One region of the Petrocella sp. genome, then DNA from elsewhere that is predicted to be linked to it. Evidence: predicted binding sites of a transcription regulator. Region 1 holds the regulator's gene; the other holds the start of a gene.

Region 1 (9,738 bases):
TGTCGGTGGTGACGGTATTGGTCCGGTAATTACAGCACAATCTCAGCGTGTGCTTGAATTTTTGCTTGCGGATGAAGTCAAAAAAGGCAAAGTTGAGTTTAGAGTAATTGAAGGTTTAACGATTGAGAAAAGAGCAGAAGTGAATAAAGCCATTCCAGATGAAGTGTTGGCAGATCTAAAAAAATGTCATGTTATCCTTAAAGGACCAACAACGACACCAAGAGAAGGGGATCCATGGCCAAATATTGAAAGCGCTAATGTAGCCATGCGTAAAGAATTGGATCTTTTTGCCAATGTAAGACCAGTTAAAGTACCAGAAGAGGGCATTGACTGGACGTTTTTTAGAGAAAATACAGAAGGAGCATATGTACTAGGAAGTCAAGGTATTCATATTGATGAAGACATTGCTTTTGACTTTAAAGTTATTACAACACAAGGTGCCGAAAGAATTGCTCGTGCAGCCTTTGATTTTGCTAAGAAGAACGGAAAAACACGTGTTACATGTGTGACTAAAGCTAATGTAATTAAGACTTCAGATGGGAAATTCTTAAACGTATGTAAAGAAGTTGCTAAAGAATATCCAGGTATAGAGATGGATGACTGGTACATTGATATCATGACTGCAAAGCTGATTGATAAAAATAGAAGAACACAATTCCAAGTAATGGTGCTTCCTAACTTATATGGTGATATTCTGACGGATGAAGCAGCAGAATTTCAAGGTGGCGTAGGTACTGCCGGTTCAGCCAATATTGGTAAGAGATATGCAATGTTCGAAGCCATTCATGGTTCAGCACCTAGAATGGTGGATGAAGGAAGAGATATATATGCTGATCCTTCTAGTGTTGTTCGTGGTGGTGCTATGTTACTTAGCCATATTGGTTATACTGAGGAAGCAGATAAATTATTCAAAGCCCTTGAGATTTGTGGTCAAACAGAAAAGAAATTGGTGATGACAGGTAGAGATACAGGTGCCACCAATGCAGATTTTGCAAACTATCTCATGGAAACCATAGAGAAATTATAAGAAAAAAATATTTTTTGGAGGCGCGTATTGGATAGCTATAATCTTCAAGAGGAAGTTAATGATAAATACTCATTAAGGGGTCGTGTTTTTCACAAGATACGAGAAGACATCCTTAAAGGTGGCTATAAGCATAAAGAGGCTATTAAAGAATTGCAGGTCGCTTTAGAACTAGGCGTCAGCAGAACACCAGTCAGAGAAGCCTTAAGACAGCTAGAACTTGAAGGTTTGGTCACGATTATACCGAACAAAGGTGCAATCGTGACTGGCATCAATGCAAAAGACATTCAGGATATCTATGCTATACGGTCTATGATTGAAGGTTTGTGTGCTAAATGGGCATCAGAGAACATTACAGCCAGTCAGATTGATGATTTAGAGGAAGTTGTATACTTATCAGAATTTCATCTTGAAAAAGGTCACATTGATCAATTATACGAATTGGATAACAAATTCCACGAAATCTTATACGAGGCTTCAAATAGCAAAATCATGAAACATGTTTTATCGGATTTTCATCATTATGTGCAACGGGTAAGGAAAGCGTCTTTGTCTTCTGTGGATCGAGCGAAAGCTTCTATTAAAGAACACAAAGCCATCCTAGAGGCGCTAAAAATCGGTAATGATAAGATAGCCAGTGAACTGACTAATATACATATTAAGAATACATCCAAGAATGTTAGTGAAAAAAAGATTGTTCAGATTTTGGATATGGATCATAATTAATAGTATTAAAAAGTAGTAACCATGGAGGAAAGTCTTAGGTTGCTACTTTTTTTAGTTTTATCTCAACGGATCCTATGAAAATCCATCCGTAGAATCACTACGTCTTTATTTTTTCTAGTGCATCATGAAGTTGCGTCCATGATTCATATAACTTCTCAAGAGAGGATTCAAGAACTGACTTCTCTTCAGTGAGCCTAGTAGCTGCTTCATGGTCCGTATACACGGCTTCTTGACAGAGTTGCTGATGGATACTCTCTATTTGCTCTTCGTGGCTGTGAATGTCCAATTCAGCTTTTTCAAGAAGGTTTTCTAGTCTTCGCCTTTCGGTTTTTTTTGCTTTATCGTCTAACCAGTTGGATTTGTTTTCTGTTGTTATCTCTGAAAGTATTGCTGTTTCTTCTGAATCATTTATGTCATGCTGTCTTAAGAATTCATCATAATCACCTAAATAGGTTTTGATTTTTTTTTCGGACAAATGCATGACTTTATGGGCGACACGATTGACAAAATAGCGATCGTGAGATATAAACAAGATCGTACCTTGATAACCGATTAACGCATTTTCTAGAACACTCTTTGAAATCAAATCCAAATGGTTAGTAGGCTCGTCCAAAATCAGGAAATTGGCTTCACTCAGCATGAGTTTAACTAAAGTTAAGCGTCCTTTTTCACCACCACTTAGCTTTGAAACATGCTTAAAAACATCATCACTCTTAAAAAGATAGGAAGCTAAGATGTTACGAATTTCTCCTTGCGTGAGTGTAGGGTAGGCGTCAGATATTTCCTCAATTAAGGTATTGTCTGAGTTTAACAATTGATGTTCTTGGTCGTAGTAGCCTATTTTAACTTTTGCACCAAGCTGAATCTGACCAGAATCGGCTTGCATAACTTTATTGATGATTTTAAAAAGGGTTGATTTACCTGATCCGTTATCACCAATGAGTGCAATATGCTCACCTTTTTTTATTTCGAACTGAATATGATCTAGAAGCTCTATACGATCAAAAGATTTACATAGGTCTATGACTTTCATAACATCATGCCCGCTTTCATAACGGGGTTTTAATTGAAGATGCATATCAGCCTGAACTTCCATAGGTCGGTCTAGACGTTCCACTTTTTCTAATAGTTTTTCACGGCTTTCAGCTCTTTTAGCAGACTTTTCTCGATTAAATGAACGTAACTTCTTAATGACATCTTCTTGTTGCTTTATGGTCTTTTGTTGTTGATCATAGTGTTTAGCTTGGATTTCTTTAATATGAGCCTTCTTTTTCATAAAATCAGAGAAATTGCCTTGGTATTCAATGGCTTTACCCATTTCAATCTCTATGGTTTTATTTACAATTTGATCAAGAAAAAAACGATCATGAGAGATGATAAATAAGGTACCTTTATAGGATTGCAAGAATCCCTCTAGCCAGCGAATGGCATCCATATCTAGATGGTTGGTTGGTTCATCTAACATAAGACAGTCGGGATTTAAGATGAGTTCTCTCGCAAGAGCCAGCCTTGTCTTCTGACCACCGGATAGTTTAGACACTTCAAGATCAAAGTCGTCTTGTGAGAAACCTAGACCTTTTAAAACACCTTTGATTAGACTTTCATATTGATAACCATCAATGGATTCAAAAAGATGACGTAATTTAGCATAATCTTCATTAAGTTTATCTAATAAATCAAGATCACCTTCATGAAGATGAATTTTTTCTTCTAAATCGGTAAGTTCATTTTTTATATGAACCAATTGCTCGTTGGCATTGTAAACAGTCTTGTAAAGGGACTGATTTGAATCGGATAATGCATTTTGCTTCAAATAGCCGAATGTTTTACCAGAAGCTTTATAGACAGAACCACGATCAGCTAAAAGTTCACCGGTAAGGATTCTGAAAAGCGTGGTTTTACCGGCACCGTTGATTCCAATGAGTGCTACTTTTTCGCCTTCATTGATAATGAAATTAATATCCTTTAATAAGGTATCTACGATAAATGATTTAGTAATATTTTTACAACTTAATATCATGATTGTATCCTTTCTTTATCTGTGTTTCGACATTATCATACCACTAATTAGAACCATTGAAAAGAAAAAGGAAAGTAAGGTACAAAATAAACAATATACTAATTAGAATTGACAGTTATTTAACAAATAGCTATAATGGTATTAAGATACGGAAGAATGGGGGCCATGATATGTCAGATAAGAGAATATCGACAGCAGTTATAAAAAGATTACCTAGATATTATAGATATCTTGGAGAACTACTTGAGAATGATATCGTTCGAATCTCCTCAAATGAACTAAGTCAACGTATGGATGTTACAGCTTCTCAAATCCGTCAGGATTTAAATAATTTCGGTGGGTTTGGTCAGCAAGGTTATGGGTATAATGTAAGTCACCTGTATAATGAGATTGCGAAGATTTTGGGGCTTGAGAATCACTATAGTGTGATTATAATAGGTTCCGGTAATTTAGGTCAGGCTTTAGCTAATTATACAGATTTTGAAAAGCGTGGTTTTGTTGTAAAAGGACTTTTTGATGTCAACCCAAGATTGGTAGGAATATCTGTTCGGGGTATGGATGTACAAGATATGGATCAACTTAAAGAGTTTGTTGTTGAAAATAACATTGATATAGCCATATTAACCGTCCCAAAAACCAAAGCACCTGCAATAGCCAATGATCTATGCGAATGGGGTATTAGAGGTATATGGAATTTTGCACCTGTTGATTTACAGATTAATAACTATGATGTGGTGGTTGAAAATGTTCACTTATCAGAAAGTCTGATGACTTTGTCTTATCGAATTAAGGATTCTGAGTAATAGTTTGAAATGTAATATACTTGTAATATATTCAATACTTAGTCAAGTTATAATAAGAGATAGGAAATGGTTTGAAGCTGATGGTACTTAGCTTAGAATTTTTTCTATCTTTTTTTACAAATATCTTAGCGTTCCTATTCTACAATGCAACCATCAAATACTATGTTAGGAGTTGTCATGATGGATAAAAAACCTCACATACAGATAAAGAAATCCGAACACATAGTCGTACTTGATCAAAATTGGCATAGTTTATTCACCGGTAAAAAACCATATAAAATAAAAACGTTAGAAAGCCAACTGAACAAACTATTAAAAGAACAGGGTAAGGTTAATACAGAATATAAAGCATACAAAGCTTTGAAAAAAAAGATGATGGATGACATCATTTCAGGTATGTCCCTTGCTTTTGACGATAAGCACGCAGAAGGCACAAAGGAACTGGAAAAAAAGCATAAGCATATTCAAGAGATTAATGGTAAGTTTGATGCCTATGAAAAGAGAAAACAAGAACTACCTCATGAAATAGAAAAAGTGAATCAAACCTTGCTTAAAGAAAGCATGATTATTTTCTATGAGCGTATGATACATAATAAAGAAAAGAAAAGAAGACTTGAATCTGAAATTCAGACCATACATGATAAAGTCAAAGAACTTGTTGGTAAAAAAGAAGATTTGGATGAAGAGAATACAAGGCTTTATGAATTCATACATGATTTAGCCGGTTTAGAAGTTATTGAACAATTGGATGCACATTACTTCGGAGGTGAAGAATGATTGTTGGCATAGGTAATGATATGATAGAAATAGAACGAATCCTTAAAGCAGTATCTAGGCCAAAATTTTTAATGAGATATTTTACAAAAGCGGAACTTAATCTATTTAGGGATAGAAAAATGAACCCATCTACCATTGCAGCAAATTTTTCTATCAAAGAAGCTGTAACCAAAGTCTTTGGGACAGGGTTTAGAGAGTTTGGTCTAAAAGATGTAGAAATATTAAGAAATGAACTTGGAAGACCCTATATTAAGTTGTACGGACAGGCAAAAGAGATGGAAAAGCAAATGGGAATCGACAAATGGCACATTACAGTTTCACATACGAAATCAATGGTTTCCGTTGTTGTATTGGGAGAGAAATATGATTGTAGCAAAGAGTAATCAAGTGGCACTGATGGATCAGACAACAATCAAAGATTATGCAATCCCTGGGATAGTTTTAATGGAGCATGCAGCTATGGCTGTGTGTGATGAGGTCCCTAAAAATCGCAAGTCAATACTGGTTGTGTGTGGCGTTGGCAATAATGGCGGAGATGGCTTTGCCATTGCCAGAATTTTGATTCAGAGGGGCGAAAAGGTAACAGTTCTTGGTGTTGGCAATCCCTTACATCTTAAAAATGATGCAAAAATTATGTACGATAGTTTAGCTCATATTGAAACCGGGCTTTTTTGGTATGAAGTTTGCAGTGAAAAAAAATTAGATCACTTATTTCAAAACTGTGATATTATTGTGGATGCTATTTTTGGTACAGGTTGCAATCGTGAGGTTTCTGAGGGTTATCTAGAAGTCATAGAGAGAATAAATAAAAAGAAGGCATATGTCATTAGTGTAGATATACCATCCGGTGTTAATAGTGATAATGGAAAAATCATGGGCGCGTGCGTAAAGGCAAGTTTGACGGTTACATTCACCTTACCAAAACTTGGCAATATCCTGTACCCAGGTGCAAAAGCAAGTGAACGACTCAAGGTTGTTGACATAGGGATACCGCAGAAAGTGTTGGAGGGTTTTGTTTTTGAATACGAAACCATTGATCAAGATACGATAAGACGCTTACCCTCAAGAAAAACCGATGGCCACAAGTTCACATATGGGAAAGTATTGATTATCGCAGGATCCAAAGATATGTCGGGTGCTGCTTATATGGCTGCCATGGCCGCATATAGGACAGGTACTGGATTGGTTGAGATTCTAACCCATGAAAGCTGCCGTATCAGCCTGCAATGTGCATTGCCGGAAGCCATCATAAAAACATATCAAGATGATTGTGAAAGTATAGAAAAAGCCATTGAAACCGTAAGTCAACAGATAGAATCCTATGATGCAGTACTTATTGGTCCTGGACTTGGACAATCAGAATCAGCTCAACATCTTTTGGCTTTTGTACTTTTACAACCCTATGTACCAATTATTATGGATGCGGATGCTCTTAACTTGCTCTCTGCAAATTTTGATATTCTTTTAGAATCATCTGCGCCTATTATTATGACGCCACATATTGGTGAAATGTCAAGACTTACGAAATTCCCTACTGAAGCGATTAATGAAAATACAGTGGAATTTGCACAAGCATTTTCTAAATCCAATCAAGTCATTACAGTTTTAAAAAGCCATCGTACGGTGGTCTGTAATCAAGAGGGTCTTTGCTGTATTAATCTTTGCGGCAATGATGGCATGGCGACAGCCGGTTCAGGAGATGTACTGGCCGGCATCATAGCTAGTCTTGTTGGACAAGGTATAGAACCATTTAAAAGTGGTGTTTTAGGCGTAGCCATACACAGTTTATCGGGTGATTTAGCATATAGAAATATAGGACGACATGGTTTGATGGCTCATAATATAATAGATGCCATTCCAAAGATTATGATGAGTACAGATAGTCAGAATAGAGAAGAATAGAAGATTAAGGAGACAGATGGATGAGGCATTATCAGCGTGTCATAGCAGAAATCAATTTAGACGCCATTATACATAATTATAGAGAAATTAAAAAATATCTATCAGATGACACTAAGATTTGTAGCGTGATTAAGGCAGATGGCTATGGCCATGGCGCAATACCTATAGCTAAAACTTTAAGTGAAGAAGGTGTAGATGCCTTTGCAGTAGCAGCTTCTCATGAAGCCGTTCTACTTAGAAAAAACAAAATACATTGTCCCATATTGGTATTAGGATATACTAGTGAAGATGATTATGACGATATGGTCAAACATGACATCACCCAAACGGTTTTTCGCTTAGATATGGCTGAAAAGCTTTCAGCAGTCGCAATGCAGTTGGGTAAGAGGGCACGTATTCATATTAAAATAGATACAGGAATGGGTCGAATAGGTTTTATGCCAGACGATCAATCTCTACAAGTTATAAAAAAAATATCTAAATTACCTATGCTTGAAATAGAAGGAATATTCACCCATTTTTCAAGAGCAGATGAATCCGATCATAGTATAAGTCATAATCAGTTAAAAGTCTTTCAAAGTTTTATCGCCAAACTTAAAGAAGCAGGAATTGAATACTATGACATACATATGTCAAATAGTGCAGGATTAATAGAAGTGCAGCAGGCTGAGTTTAATATGGTACGCGTTGGAATTGCTCTATATGGCCTATATCCTTCAGATGAAGTGAATCATACATCCATTAAGCTTAAACCAGCCTTAACCCTTAAGAGCAATATTATTCTACTCAAAGAAATGGATAAAGGCATGCCGATTTCTTATGGCGGTAAGTATGTGACCAGTAGAAAAACCATAGTAGCCACTATACCTGTAGGCTATGGTGATGGTTACCCAAGGGCCCTGTCATCAAAAGGTCGGGTGCTGATTCACGGTTCTTATGCTCCGGTTATCGGACGTATTTGCATGGACCAGTTTATGGTAGATGTGACAGACATAGAAGGTGTTAAAGAAGGTGATGAAGTGGTACTCATTGGAGAGATGAAGGGTCAACATATATCTGTAGAAGAAATAGCCTCCTATATGAACACCATTAATTATGAAGTGGTTTGTCAGCTGGGAAAAAGAATCCCACGGGTGTATTATAAGAATCAAAAGCCAGTTCTATCCATTGATTATTTTTAAGTGTTAAATAAAAAATGAAGCCATAATATAAAATGGTTATAATAACTTGGTAGGAAGCAGATATAAGTGAAGGCTTATGTCTGTTTTAGTCTGCCGAGCCAATAATATGAAGGATAAGAGACAAAAAAATGAAAAAACGCAAAAATAAAATTATTGAAGAAATAAAAATCATTGAAAATGCCAGTCATGCAAGTGATATCGATGTGAGAAGACATTTTTATGCAAAGCTATTTGCTATTGCGATGCCTATGGCACTCCAAAACCTTGTCACATCTTCATTAAACCTAATTGACACATTTATGATTAGTTCGCTCAGTACAGCCTCTATTGCAGGTGTTACAGCAGCAAATAAGCTATTTTTTATACTCTTTCTCTTTCTATTTGGCATCAGTAGCGGTTCATCTATTTTGACCGCTCAGTATTGGGGCGTCAAGGATGTAAAAAACATCAGAAGGGTGCTTGGGATATGTCTCATGCTCGGCATAAGCGGTGCTTTCTTGTTTACGACAGCCGCCTTATTCGTACCTGAAATGGTGATGAGAATCTTCACAAATCAACCCGGTGCAATATCAGAAGGTGCAAGTTATTTGAGGATTATCGGATTCAGTTATATACCGACTTCTATTACTTTTGCCTATGTTTTTATACTAAGAAGTACGGGCAATGTAAAGCTACCCATGAAGATCAGCATAATTGCAATAATACTCAACACCTTTCTCAATTGGGTATTAATATATGGTAATCTTGGCGCACCTGCCCTTGGTGTATCAGGTGCGGCTATTGCGACGGTTATTGCCCGTGGATTGGAATTTGCTTTACTTATGGGTATCATCTATCGTAACAATGAAGTAGCAGCGGCTCGACTCAATGAACTACTAGATATTAATAAGATTTTTTTTGCAAAATATATAAAAACAGTATTGCCAGTCATCTTTAACGAGCTAATATGGGCAGTTGGTGTTACCATGTATGACTTGGTCTATGGTCGCATGGGTGAATCTGTAATGGCGGCTATGGGTATTACCAAAACCATAGAGCAAATGACTTTTTTCTTTATCTATAGCTTAGGTAATGCTTCCGGTGTAATCCTAGGTAATCAAATGGGTACAGGGGATATGACGCAGGTCTTTTACTATGCAAAGAAGTTGGTGAAGATTATGGTTATTATTGGTCTAAGCATGAGTGTTATTTTATTTGTTGCTTCAGGACCACTGGCAAGCTTTTTCCAAGTCGAGCCACTTGTAGCCACATACATTCAAAACTGTATTCGAGTACTGGCTGTAGTAACAGTGATAAAGGGACTGA
Region 2 (10,300 bases), on a different contig from region 1:
TTTGTTTAGCTTAGCAGAAGGTGGTTTGTCGGCTAAAAAAGAAGAAGAAGCAAAAGCTTACCTAAGAGCAAACCTGTCTGAAGCAGAACTTGGTAAAGCGATAGAACTATACAACAAGTATGTACATTTATTAAACTAGAATGTCTTACAAGAAGATGATGAGAGTAGGGTATGAACATGAATGAAACGTATCAAGAGCTTGATTTGATTGAGCTCTTAAGAGGTGTTATTTCAAATTGGTGGTTGATTTTATTGTTTATGATTGTTGCTGGAGGTACTTCTTACTACGCAACGATTACTTATGTTGTACCTATATATAAGGCGGAGTCCACCTTGTTTATTGGTAAAGAAAACGATGTTATAACGGGAATTAGTCTTGGTGATTTTCAGCTAGACAGTAAACTTGTTGTGGATTACAGGGAACTCATAAAAACCAGATTGGTTACAGAAGAAGTTATTAGTGACCTTGAATTAAAGACGACAAGGAATGAAGTTATTGATCATCTCAACATTAATATTATCACAGAGTCTAGGTTTATGAATATTACTTATCAAGATCCTATACCTGAGAGAGCCACACAAATTGTTAACCGTTTTTCTCAGGTCTTGGTAGAAAAAGCTGAAACAATAGTTGGTGTAAAAAATATTCAGATTGTAGATTATGCCATTATACCAACATCACCAATTAGTCCTAATGCTACGATGAACGCTTTGATAGCAGCAATGATTGGCGCGATGGTGGCTGTAGGTTTAATCTTATTTAAAATGGCAATGAACAATACCATACAAGATGAATCTAACGTAGAAAATGAATTTGGCATACCGGTACTGGGTGTCATCCCTAAGTTCAAAGGTGAAGGGAGGACAACATGATTAGCAAAGATCTAATTAGCGTCAATGAACCGGAGTCCTTAGCGGCTGAGAGCTATAAAATGTTTAGAAGTAATCTGAAATATATGAAGGTAGATTCAGAAAAAAAAGTGGTTATGTTCACCTCATCTGTTTCAGAAGAAGGTAAAACGACAAGTATATCCAATATTGCGACAAGTTTTGCCCTAGATGGTAAGAAAACTTTGTTAGTTGAATGTGATTTACGCCGCGCCAGAGTACATAGTGTGTTTGGGATCAACCAAAGTCCAGGTATTACGAATATGTTGTCGGAAAAAATGACTTTGGAAGATACGGTTCATCAGATTGAAGAAGTTCCATTACTAGATGTATTAACAGCAGGTCCCTTACCACCGTCACCGGCAGAATTGTTAGGATCAAAAGCACTTGAGGAGATTGTCCTTGAGGCAAGAAAAAAGTATGATATGATTTTAATCGATGCACCGCCAGTTCTAAGTGTAACAGATGCGGTTGTTCTCAACAGAATGATCGATGGTGTTGTTCTAGTGATTGCAGCAAATGAAACAAAGAAAAGCACAGTGCATAAAGCCATAGCAGCTTTTAAGAAAATCGATGCCAATATGTTGGGTATTTTAATCAGTAAAGTGGATATGAAGCGAAATGACTATTATGACTATTATAAAAAGGGTTACAGTTATACCCATGAAAAGCCTAAAAAATCTAAACCGGTTATTGAGTATAGTGATAACTAATCTAAACAGCGAACCTATGCAATTGCATAGGTTCGCTGTTTTCAAAGTGAAACAAATATGATATAATGTCATTACATGCAACGGACAACGGACAATGAACTATGGCATTAGCTTTAACAAATATTGAAACAATGGAGATGAGACTATGAGAATGTATGACGTCATTGAAAAGAAAAAATTAGGTGAAATATTAACAGATCTAGAAATCAACTATGTGGTGGAAGGCTTTACAAAAGGTGCTATACCGGATTATCAAATGTCAGCCTTGTTAATGGCCATTTATTTTCAGGGGATGAACAAGGATGAGACATTGGCATTAACCCTGGCAATGGCAAAAAGCGGTGATATGTTGGATCTTTCAAAGATTGATGGTATCAAAGTGGATAAACACAGTACAGGCGGCGTTGGCGATAAGACATCGTTGGTATTGGCGCCAATGGTTGCGGCGCTAGGTATACCGGTAGCAAAAATGTCCGGGAGAGGTCTTGGCCATACAGGCGGAACAATCGATAAGTTGGAGGCCATTGCAGGCTTTAATACAGATATGTCAGAAGAAGCATTTATTAACAATGTTAATACCATTAAGATGGCGATAGCAGGGCAGACCGCCAATCTTGCTCCGGCAGACAAAAAGCTATATGCTTTACGTGATGTTACCGCCACCGTTGACAGTTTTTCATTGATTGCCGGTAGCATCATGAGTAAAAAGATTGCTTCCGGTGCAGATGCCATCGTACTGGACGTAAAAACCGGTTCAGGTGCCTTTATGCGTGATGAAGGGGATGCCATTAAGCTGGCGAAGGCTATGGTCGATATTGGAAACGGTTATGGACGTGAAACCATAGCCCTTGTTTCGGATATGAATCAGCCTTTAGGCTGTGCTGTAGGTAATACCTTAGAGGTTATTGAAGCCATAGAGACTTTAAAGGGTAATGGCCCTGAGGATTTGATGACCTTATGCTTAGAACTAGGAACACAAATGGTACTCTTATCTAAGCTTACAGAAGATGAAAATGAGGCCAGGTCCATGCTTAAGGAAACCATAATATCCGGTCAAGCGCTTGCTAAGTTCAAAGAATTTGTTAAAGCTCAAGGTGGCGATACCGTTTATGTTGATCAACCGGAACTTTTTGAGAAAGCAAGCATCATTCGCAAGGTTTTAGCCAGAGATACCGGTTACATCGCTCACATTGAAACAGAGGAAATCGGATTTGCGACGATGATGTTAGGTGGCGGGCGTGAGACCAAAGATAGCCCTATTGATTTATCGGTTGGATATGTTTTCAAAAAGAAGCTGGGTGATTTTGTTGAAAAAGGAGATACAATTGCATTGGTATATGCCAATGACGAAGAAAAATCATTGCTTTCAGAAACAAGATTTTTGGATGCGATTACTCAACAAAAAGAAGCTTATGAAAAACCCAAACTCATAAAGTGCCTATTGAAATAAAACATTGTAACCAAAAAGCCTCTAAAGAGGCTTTTTGGTCTTCTCTAGAAAAGTCATACTCTAACATTCAGCTTTAAAACATAGCTGATTGCGCCAAGCTTCTTTAGGTAGGACTTATCCCTTGCTATTTCCGTGATTTATTAGTAAAATAGCTTATGGGTAGAATTTTGAACCCAAAATCTTGAACGTGATGACTTAGGAGATTAAACATGACGATATTAATAATACGATTGATCATCAATACTTTGTGTGGTGTTATGGTTATGGTGGCTCACGAAGTACCAAAAGTTTTTGCCGCTCATTTCCTAACCCATCCCATCTATAGAAAAAAAACCATGGTGATACCTAAACTAACCAAGTTTATTGATCCTATTGGCCTAATTCTTTTTGCTTTTTCAACCTTTGGTGTTGGATGGCAAAAGCCTTTTGAATACAACCCAAATCGACTTAAAGACAAAGAAAGAAGCCTATTACCCTTAATGTTATCGGGTCAGCTGGCCAGTCTTCTATTTATGTTGTTTATGTTGCCAATCTTCAATTATTTGATACAGGTCAAAGCGAATCCATTCATTATATATGGTGCTTATAAACTGGTGGTTTTTAATATGGTTATTTTCTTGGTGAACCTGTTTCCTGTACCTCCGCTGGATATGAGTAAGATAATATATTCTTTTTCACCTAATAACTATTTTAAACTCATCCAAAATCAGCGATACATTCATGCCGGTTTTATACTGATGATTGCTTTTAATATCGTAGAAATACTTGCAAGAGAGATTCTGAACCCAATTCTTAATCTAATGGTATAGGAGAAAAATATGGTCCTATCAGTTAAACTGGATAATTTTGAAGGTCCTTTGGATCTTTTACTGCATCTTATTGATAAAAACAAATTAAATATATATGATATACCCATAGTGGTGGTGACCAAGCAGTATTTGGAGCATATGCGTCATATGGAAGTAGGTCAGATGGAGGTTATGTCTGAGTTCATTGAGATGGCTGCCATTTTGATTAATATTAAATCGAAGATGCTATTACCCAAGTATGAAGAAGATGAAGAAGAGAATGAAGATCCAAGAGCGGTTTTGGTAGAAAAGCTTCTGGAATATCGTAAATATAAGATGATATCCATGGATTTGAAGGAACGTCATAATCAAGCAGACAAGATTCTTTTCAAAGAAGCAAGTATACCGGAGGAAGTGAAGAATTATACTCAAGCACCAGATACTTCAGCTCTACTTGAGTCCATCGATTTTGGGAAATTATATCAAGTTTTTCAATCGGTTCTTAAGAGGAATGAAGACAAGATGGATGTGGTTAGAAGTCATTTTGGTGATATTAAAAAAGAGGCTTTTACAGTACAAGAAAAGATTGAACAATTACTGAACTTAAGAGAAAATTATAGTTCTCTTAGTTTCGCAGATTTATTAGATAATCTAAGTACGAAAGTAGAAATGATTGTTACTTTTCTTGCCGTACTAGAGTTGATGAAAATGGGCAGTATACGAGTTATTCAAACGGAAGTTTTTGATGACCTTATTATTCGATTTGTTTAAAATCCCATATCCAAAAAGCAAAAGCATTTAAGAAGTGGTCTTAAAAATATTATGTAAGAAGGAAAAAACATGAATTTTAGTAAAACTGAAGCAGCCATTGAAGCCATACTTTTTTCTATGGGTGAGGCGGTGCCCACAAGAAAAATAGCAGAAGCCATAGAACTCTCTGTGGAGGATGTTTATCACGTCCTGTTGAATATGAAAGATAAATACGATGAACATGAACGTGGTGTTATGCTCATTGAAATCGATGAGAGCTTTCAGATGTGTACCAAGCGAGAATATTATGAGCATGTTAAGAAAATTAATTTTAAGCTAAAGGAATTCATTTTAACGGATGTATTGATAGAGACTTTATCTATTGTTGCTTACAAACAACCGGTTACACGCGCTCAGGTAGAAGCCATTAGAGGGGTTAATTCGAATCACGCGGTAAATAAGCTTATTGAGTACAATCTTGTCTGTGAGGTTGGGCGCCTAGAAGTCCCTGGTAGACCAATTCTTTTTGGTACGACTAAAGATTTTTTGAGAGGGTTTGGTCTGCAATCTGTAAAAGAGCTTCCGGAGATTGGGGCAGAAGCCTTAAGCCATCTTAAAGACGAAGTTGAACAAGAGATGCAACTTTCATTACCACAGGAGGATGTATCAGAAGTTTATCCGGATCTCGTAGATGAAGTAGATCAAGCAGATGAAGGCAAGGGCATTGATTTGGATAAGTTGGTGTTGATTGTAGAAGAACCTTAAGGTTCTAAGAAAGTAGGAAACAATGGAAATTAGACTACAAAAATACATTGCCGATGCAGGTATTTCATCTAGAAGAGCCGCTGAAAAACTTATTTCTAATGGCGAAATCAAAGTTAATGGGCATGTCGTAAGAGAAATGGGTATAAAGATTAATCCTCTAGAAGATGTGGTTACCTATAAAAATAAAGATTTGAAAAAAGTTGAACGTTTAGAATACTTTTTACTTCACAAGCCTGTTCGGGTCGTTTCCACAGCTTCTGATGAGAAAAATCGTACAAATGTAGTGGATATGATTAAAAGCCATCACAGATTATATCCGGTAGGCAGGTTAGACTATATGTCCAGCGGTTTGATTATTCTGACCAATGATGGTGAGCTGACTTATAAGCTAACCCATCCAAAACATGATATTGAAAAGCATTATGAAGTAAAAATCGAACCACCTATTACAGAAAATGACGTGAAAAAGTTACGGGCTGGTGTTAATCTTGACGGTGAGAAAACAAGACCCTGTAAAGTGAAGCTCATTAAAGATTCAAGTCGTTATCAAGTCTATTCAGTCATCTTACAAGAAGGAAAAAACAGACAAATCAGAAGAATGATTGAAGCCGTAGGTTCCAACGTTGTAGCCCTTGAAAGAACAGCTATTGGTACAATCACGATGGCAGGTCTTAAATACGGACAATACCGTCCATTAAACCGAGATGAAATCAACTATCTGAAGCAACTTTAAGGATGGTAGAGGCGGTCTCGGCTTTTTTTAATTTTGACCCTTTAGCCATATATCGTTAAAAAAATTACAAACCCTATTGCTATTTTAGTAGGGCTGAGTTACAATAATAGTCGTTGGAACTTGGTATATTACACACAAAATCCTTGTGTTTATTTAAAATACTTATGCAATATAACCACCGATTTCATAAAATGGTATGTTGTCAAATACTTTAAATAAATGCAACTTTATATTTGGAGGTTAATGCATGAGTATGCAGCAAGATTTGGAAAAACTCACTAACCGTCGCAGTACTGCACGAGATCGTATTGATCTATTATTGGATCAAAATTCTTTTGTAGAAATAGGTGCTTTTGTTAAACCACGACAGACAGACTATAACATGACGACCATAGAAGCACCTGCTGACGGCGTTTTGACCGGCTATGGTACGGTGGAAGGACGCTTAACGTATGTATTTAGTCAGGATGTTTCCGTGATTGGTGGTTCGCTTGGGGAAATGCATGCAAAAAAGATTGTAGCATTATATGACCTTGCAATCAAAACAGGCGCACCGATCGTAGGCTTATTAGATTCTGCCGGCATGCGCCTGCAAGAAGGTACAGACGCCCTAGAAGGGTATGGACAGATATTTATTAAGCAATCCATGGCATCGGGTGTTATACCCCAAATCATGGCTGTTTTAGGGACTTGTGGTGGCAACGGCGCTTTGATACCTTCATTGGCTGACTTCACTTTTATGAAGAAAGAGTCAACATCCTTGTATTTAAATAGTGCCAATACTTTGGACCATACCAAAGCATCGAATGATACGTTAAGTGGTTCCGCTTTTAATGCAAAAGAATCCGGTATGATTGATGTGGTGTTTGAAGACGAGACACAACTTTTGAACGGTATAAGAACCCTTATAGAACTCCTTCCTTCTAATAATAAAGAAGAAGCACCTTACGGTGGCACAGGCGATGATTTGAACCGTCTGATACCTAGCTTTAGCGCGGACATAAAGGATGGGCTTGACGGAAGCGCAGCTTTGGCTGCCATTGCAGATGTTGGTAGCTTCATGCCCTTAAAAAGTGAATATGGTAAGGACATAACCTTGGGGCTAGGCAAGCTTGGTAATATGACGGTTGGTTTGATTGCAAACCAAGCAGCTGAAGAAGATGGAAGAATCAGTTTACGAGGGTGTCAAAAAATCGCAGAGTTTGTGGACAAGCTTGATGCATTTGGAATACCGTTAGTGACTTTAGTAGATGTGGTTGGATATACAGCGCGTCTTGAAGAAACACAAGCAGGCCAGTCCAAATACGTGGCAAAGATGATGAGCAGTTTTATTCATGCAACGGTCCCTAAAATAAGTGTTTTGACCAATAGGGCTATTGGATCTGCTTATGTTGCTTTTAATAGCAAACATATTGGTGCTGATTTTGTCTTTGCTTGGCCAAAGGCTAAGGTATCCTTTATGGACGCGGAATCAGCTGTTCGTATTATGTATTCAAAAGAAATAGAAACTTCAACGATTGCAGCGGAAGTGATTAAAGAAAAAACAAAGCTTTATCAAGAAGAACAAATGTCGCCATATAAAGCGGCAAGTCGAGGTTATATTGATGACATCATAGAACCGACAGCAACACGTAAAAGACTGATTGCAGCACTAGAGATGTTGTATACCAAATATGTGCTTAGTCCAGAACGTAAACATAGATCTGTTTAAGGTGGTGAATGAATATGGCAGAATGGCTGGAAGAAGGCTTGGTTGGAACCATTAATGGTGTGGGTACAGTTTTTTTGGTGCTTGTACTCATTGCGATTGTAATCAGTCTTTTCAAATATATTAATAACATTAATCTTTCAAAATTTTTTAAATCAACGGTTAAGAAGACATCACAGCCAGAGAAAAGTCAAACCAATGATACAGAACATTTGATACCTGAGGTGTCAGATGATGACGATGCTCAATTGATTGCAGTCATTGTTGCAGCCATTGCTGCAAGCATGGAAAGGTCAAGTGATCAATTACAAGTCAGATCTTTTAGAAGAATTAATCAGACCAATACTTTATGGAATCGAAGATAGGAGCCCGATTATGAAAAAATTTCAAGTGACAGTGAATGGTAATACTTATGAGGTAGATGTAGAAGAAATTACAAATGGTGGAGTACAACCGCAAGGAACAAGCCAACCGGCACAAACTTCATCAGCGCCGGTTCAAAAGCCGGCAACATCTTCCCCACCAGTAGCGGTGGAGGGTACTTCAGTTGAAGCACCGATGCAAGGTAAAATCGTAGCTTTGAAGGTTACTCAAAATCAGAAAGTTCAAGAAGGTGATGTCATCGCCGTTCTTGAAGCGATGAAAATGGAAAACGAGATTGTAGCTTCATCTGCAGGTACGGTAGCATCTGTTCATGTTGCTATTGGACAATCAGTGGATGCAGGCGACTTAATTGCAACCCTTAATTAGGCCAAGGAGGTTCATTGAATATGTGGGAAAAACTTATTGAGGCCTTTGCTAATTTCATCCACAGTTCTGGTCTATACTGGTTAGTAGAAAATTTTTCTGATATGGGTTACAAGAATTTGATTATGATTGTCGTATCCTTAACCCTTATGTACTTGGCTATAAAAAAAGGCTATGAGCCTTTATTGCTGTTACCGATTTCTTTTGGTATGTTGCTTGTTAATCTTCCGATTACTTTTATTATGGAAGGTGCTATGACTCAAATACCCCTTCCGGATGGAACGGTATTTGAGTTTGCAGGAACAAAGATTGAAGCGGCTGCAACCTTTGCAGCAGACGGTCCGGAAACCGTAGCCTATATTCTATCTCAGGCTAAAGAAATCCCGGGAGGTTTATTATATTACCTTTATTACGGGAATAAATTGGGTATATTTCCACCGCTTATATTTATGGGTGTTGGTGTTTTGACCGACTTTGGTCCCTTGTTAGCCAATCCAAAAAGTTTTCTTTTAGGTGCCGCTGCACAATTTGGTATTTTCTTAGCCTTTTTCGGGGCACTTATGTTAGGTGAATTTTTTCCTGAATTTTTTGCCTTTGGTCCTAAAGAAGGGGCAGCCATTGCCATTATTGGCGGTGCAGATGGTCCAACCGCCATATATACAGCGATAAAACTGGCCCCTCATTTGCTTGGACCTATAGCGGTAGCGGCATATTCTTATATGTCTCTGGTGCCGATTATACAACCACCGATTATGCGGTTATTAACAACCAAGGAAGAACGAAAAATTAAAATGAAGCAACTAAGACCTGTATCTCATACAGAAAAAATACTGTTCCCAATTGTCGTTACCATTTTGGTCATTTTGATTCTACCTACGACAGCGCCTTTAATAGGTATGCTAATGTTTGGTAATTTAATCAAAGTATCCGGAGTTACGGAAAAATTGGCAGAAGTAGCTTCTAATGCTTTAATGTATGTCATTACTATATTTCTTGGGATCACCGTTGGTGCAACAACCAGTGCTGAAGCTTTTCTTAACTTTGAAACCCTTGGAATACTATTACTTGGATTGGTTGCCTTTTCCTTTGGTACGGCTTCAGGTGTCTTACTTGCTAAACTGATGAATAAATTGTCCAAGACGCAGATTAATCCTCTTATTGGTGGGGCGGGTGTTTCAGCAGTGCCGATGGCGGCTCGAGTTGTTCAAAAAGTCGGTCAAGAAGAAGATAAAAGCAATTTTCTGCTTATGCATGCCATGGGACCTAATGTGGCAGGTGTCATCGGTTCGGCGGTTGCAGCAGGTGTATTCTTATCCTTATTTTTAACAGCTTAATAATAATAATAATAATGGACCAAGGAGGTAAATATGGCAGACATGATAAAAAAACCAATAAAAATTACAGATACAATTTTTAGAGATGCCCATCAATCATTGATTGCAACACGGATGACCACAGAAGATATGCTTCCCATTATTCGGAAATTGGATAAAGTAGGCTATCATTCTATGGAAGTGTGGGGGGGTGCTACTTTTGATGCCTCTTTAAGATTTTTAAAAGAAGATCCATGGGAGCGTCTTAGAAGTTTGCGAGATGGGTTTAAAAACACCAAATTACAAATGCTCCTTAGAGGTCAAAACATTCTAGGTTATAGAAATTATCCAGATGATGTGGTTGAATATTTCGTTCAGAAGGCGATTTCCAATGGGATTGATATTGTTAGAATATTTGATGCCCTGAACGATTCTCGTAATTTAA

Evidence for each region. Region 1 encodes Rex, which represses fermentation and respiration genes when NADH is low (regulators of the CRP and FNR family bind a similar motif). Its sites were predicted from a motif close to ATTGTTAANTANTTAACAAT; they were not measured.
Region 2: AC6F8J_RS05690 (carboxyl transferase domain-containing protein) is a predicted target of Rex. The motif match lies at 6,139-6,158, and genes of this name have one in related genera.

What each region holds. Positions count from the first base shown of each region.
Region 1 is NZ_JCBCDA010000066.1:703-10,440, reverse strand. Features, by position in the region: gene AC6F8J_RS07605 (isocitrate/isopropylmalate family dehydrogenase) at 1-1,027, shown strand, start outside; gene AC6F8J_RS07600 (FCD domain-containing protein) at 1,055-1,750, shown strand; gene AC6F8J_RS07595 (ATP-binding cassette domain-containing protein) at 1,848-3,770, opposite strand; gene AC6F8J_RS07590 (redox-sensing transcriptional repressor Rex) at 3,941-4,573, shown strand; gene AC6F8J_RS07585 (hypothetical protein) at 4,754-5,350, shown strand; gene acpS (holo-ACP synthase) at 5,347-5,733, shown strand; gene AC6F8J_RS07575 (NAD(P)H-hydrate dehydratase) at 5,714-7,252, shown strand; gene alr (alanine racemase) at 7,273-8,433, shown strand; gene AC6F8J_RS07565 (MATE family efflux transporter) at 8,562-9,738, shown strand, end outside.
Region 2 is NZ_JCBCDA010000048.1:27,556-37,855, reverse strand. Features, by position in the region: gene AC6F8J_RS05730 (hypothetical protein) at 1-139, shown strand, start outside; gene AC6F8J_RS05725 (Wzz/FepE/Etk N-terminal domain-containing protein) at 178-873, shown strand; gene AC6F8J_RS05720 (polysaccharide biosynthesis tyrosine autokinase) at 870-1,601, shown strand; gene AC6F8J_RS05715 (pyrimidine-nucleoside phosphorylase) at 1,747-3,051, shown strand; gene AC6F8J_RS05710 (zinc metalloprotease) at 3,261-3,860, shown strand; gene AC6F8J_RS05705 (segregation/condensation protein A) at 3,870-4,610, shown strand; gene scpB (SMC-Scp complex subunit ScpB) at 4,680-5,354, shown strand; gene AC6F8J_RS05695 (pseudouridine synthase) at 5,377-6,087, shown strand; gene AC6F8J_RS05690 (carboxyl transferase domain-containing protein) at 6,335-7,798, shown strand; gene AC6F8J_RS05685 (OadG family transporter subunit) at 7,813-8,160, shown strand; gene AC6F8J_RS05680 (biotin/lipoyl-containing protein) at 8,171-8,545, shown strand; gene AC6F8J_RS05675 (sodium ion-translocating decarboxylase subunit beta) at 8,647-9,876, shown strand; gene AC6F8J_RS05670 (oxaloacetate decarboxylase subunit alpha) at 9,910-10,300, shown strand, end outside.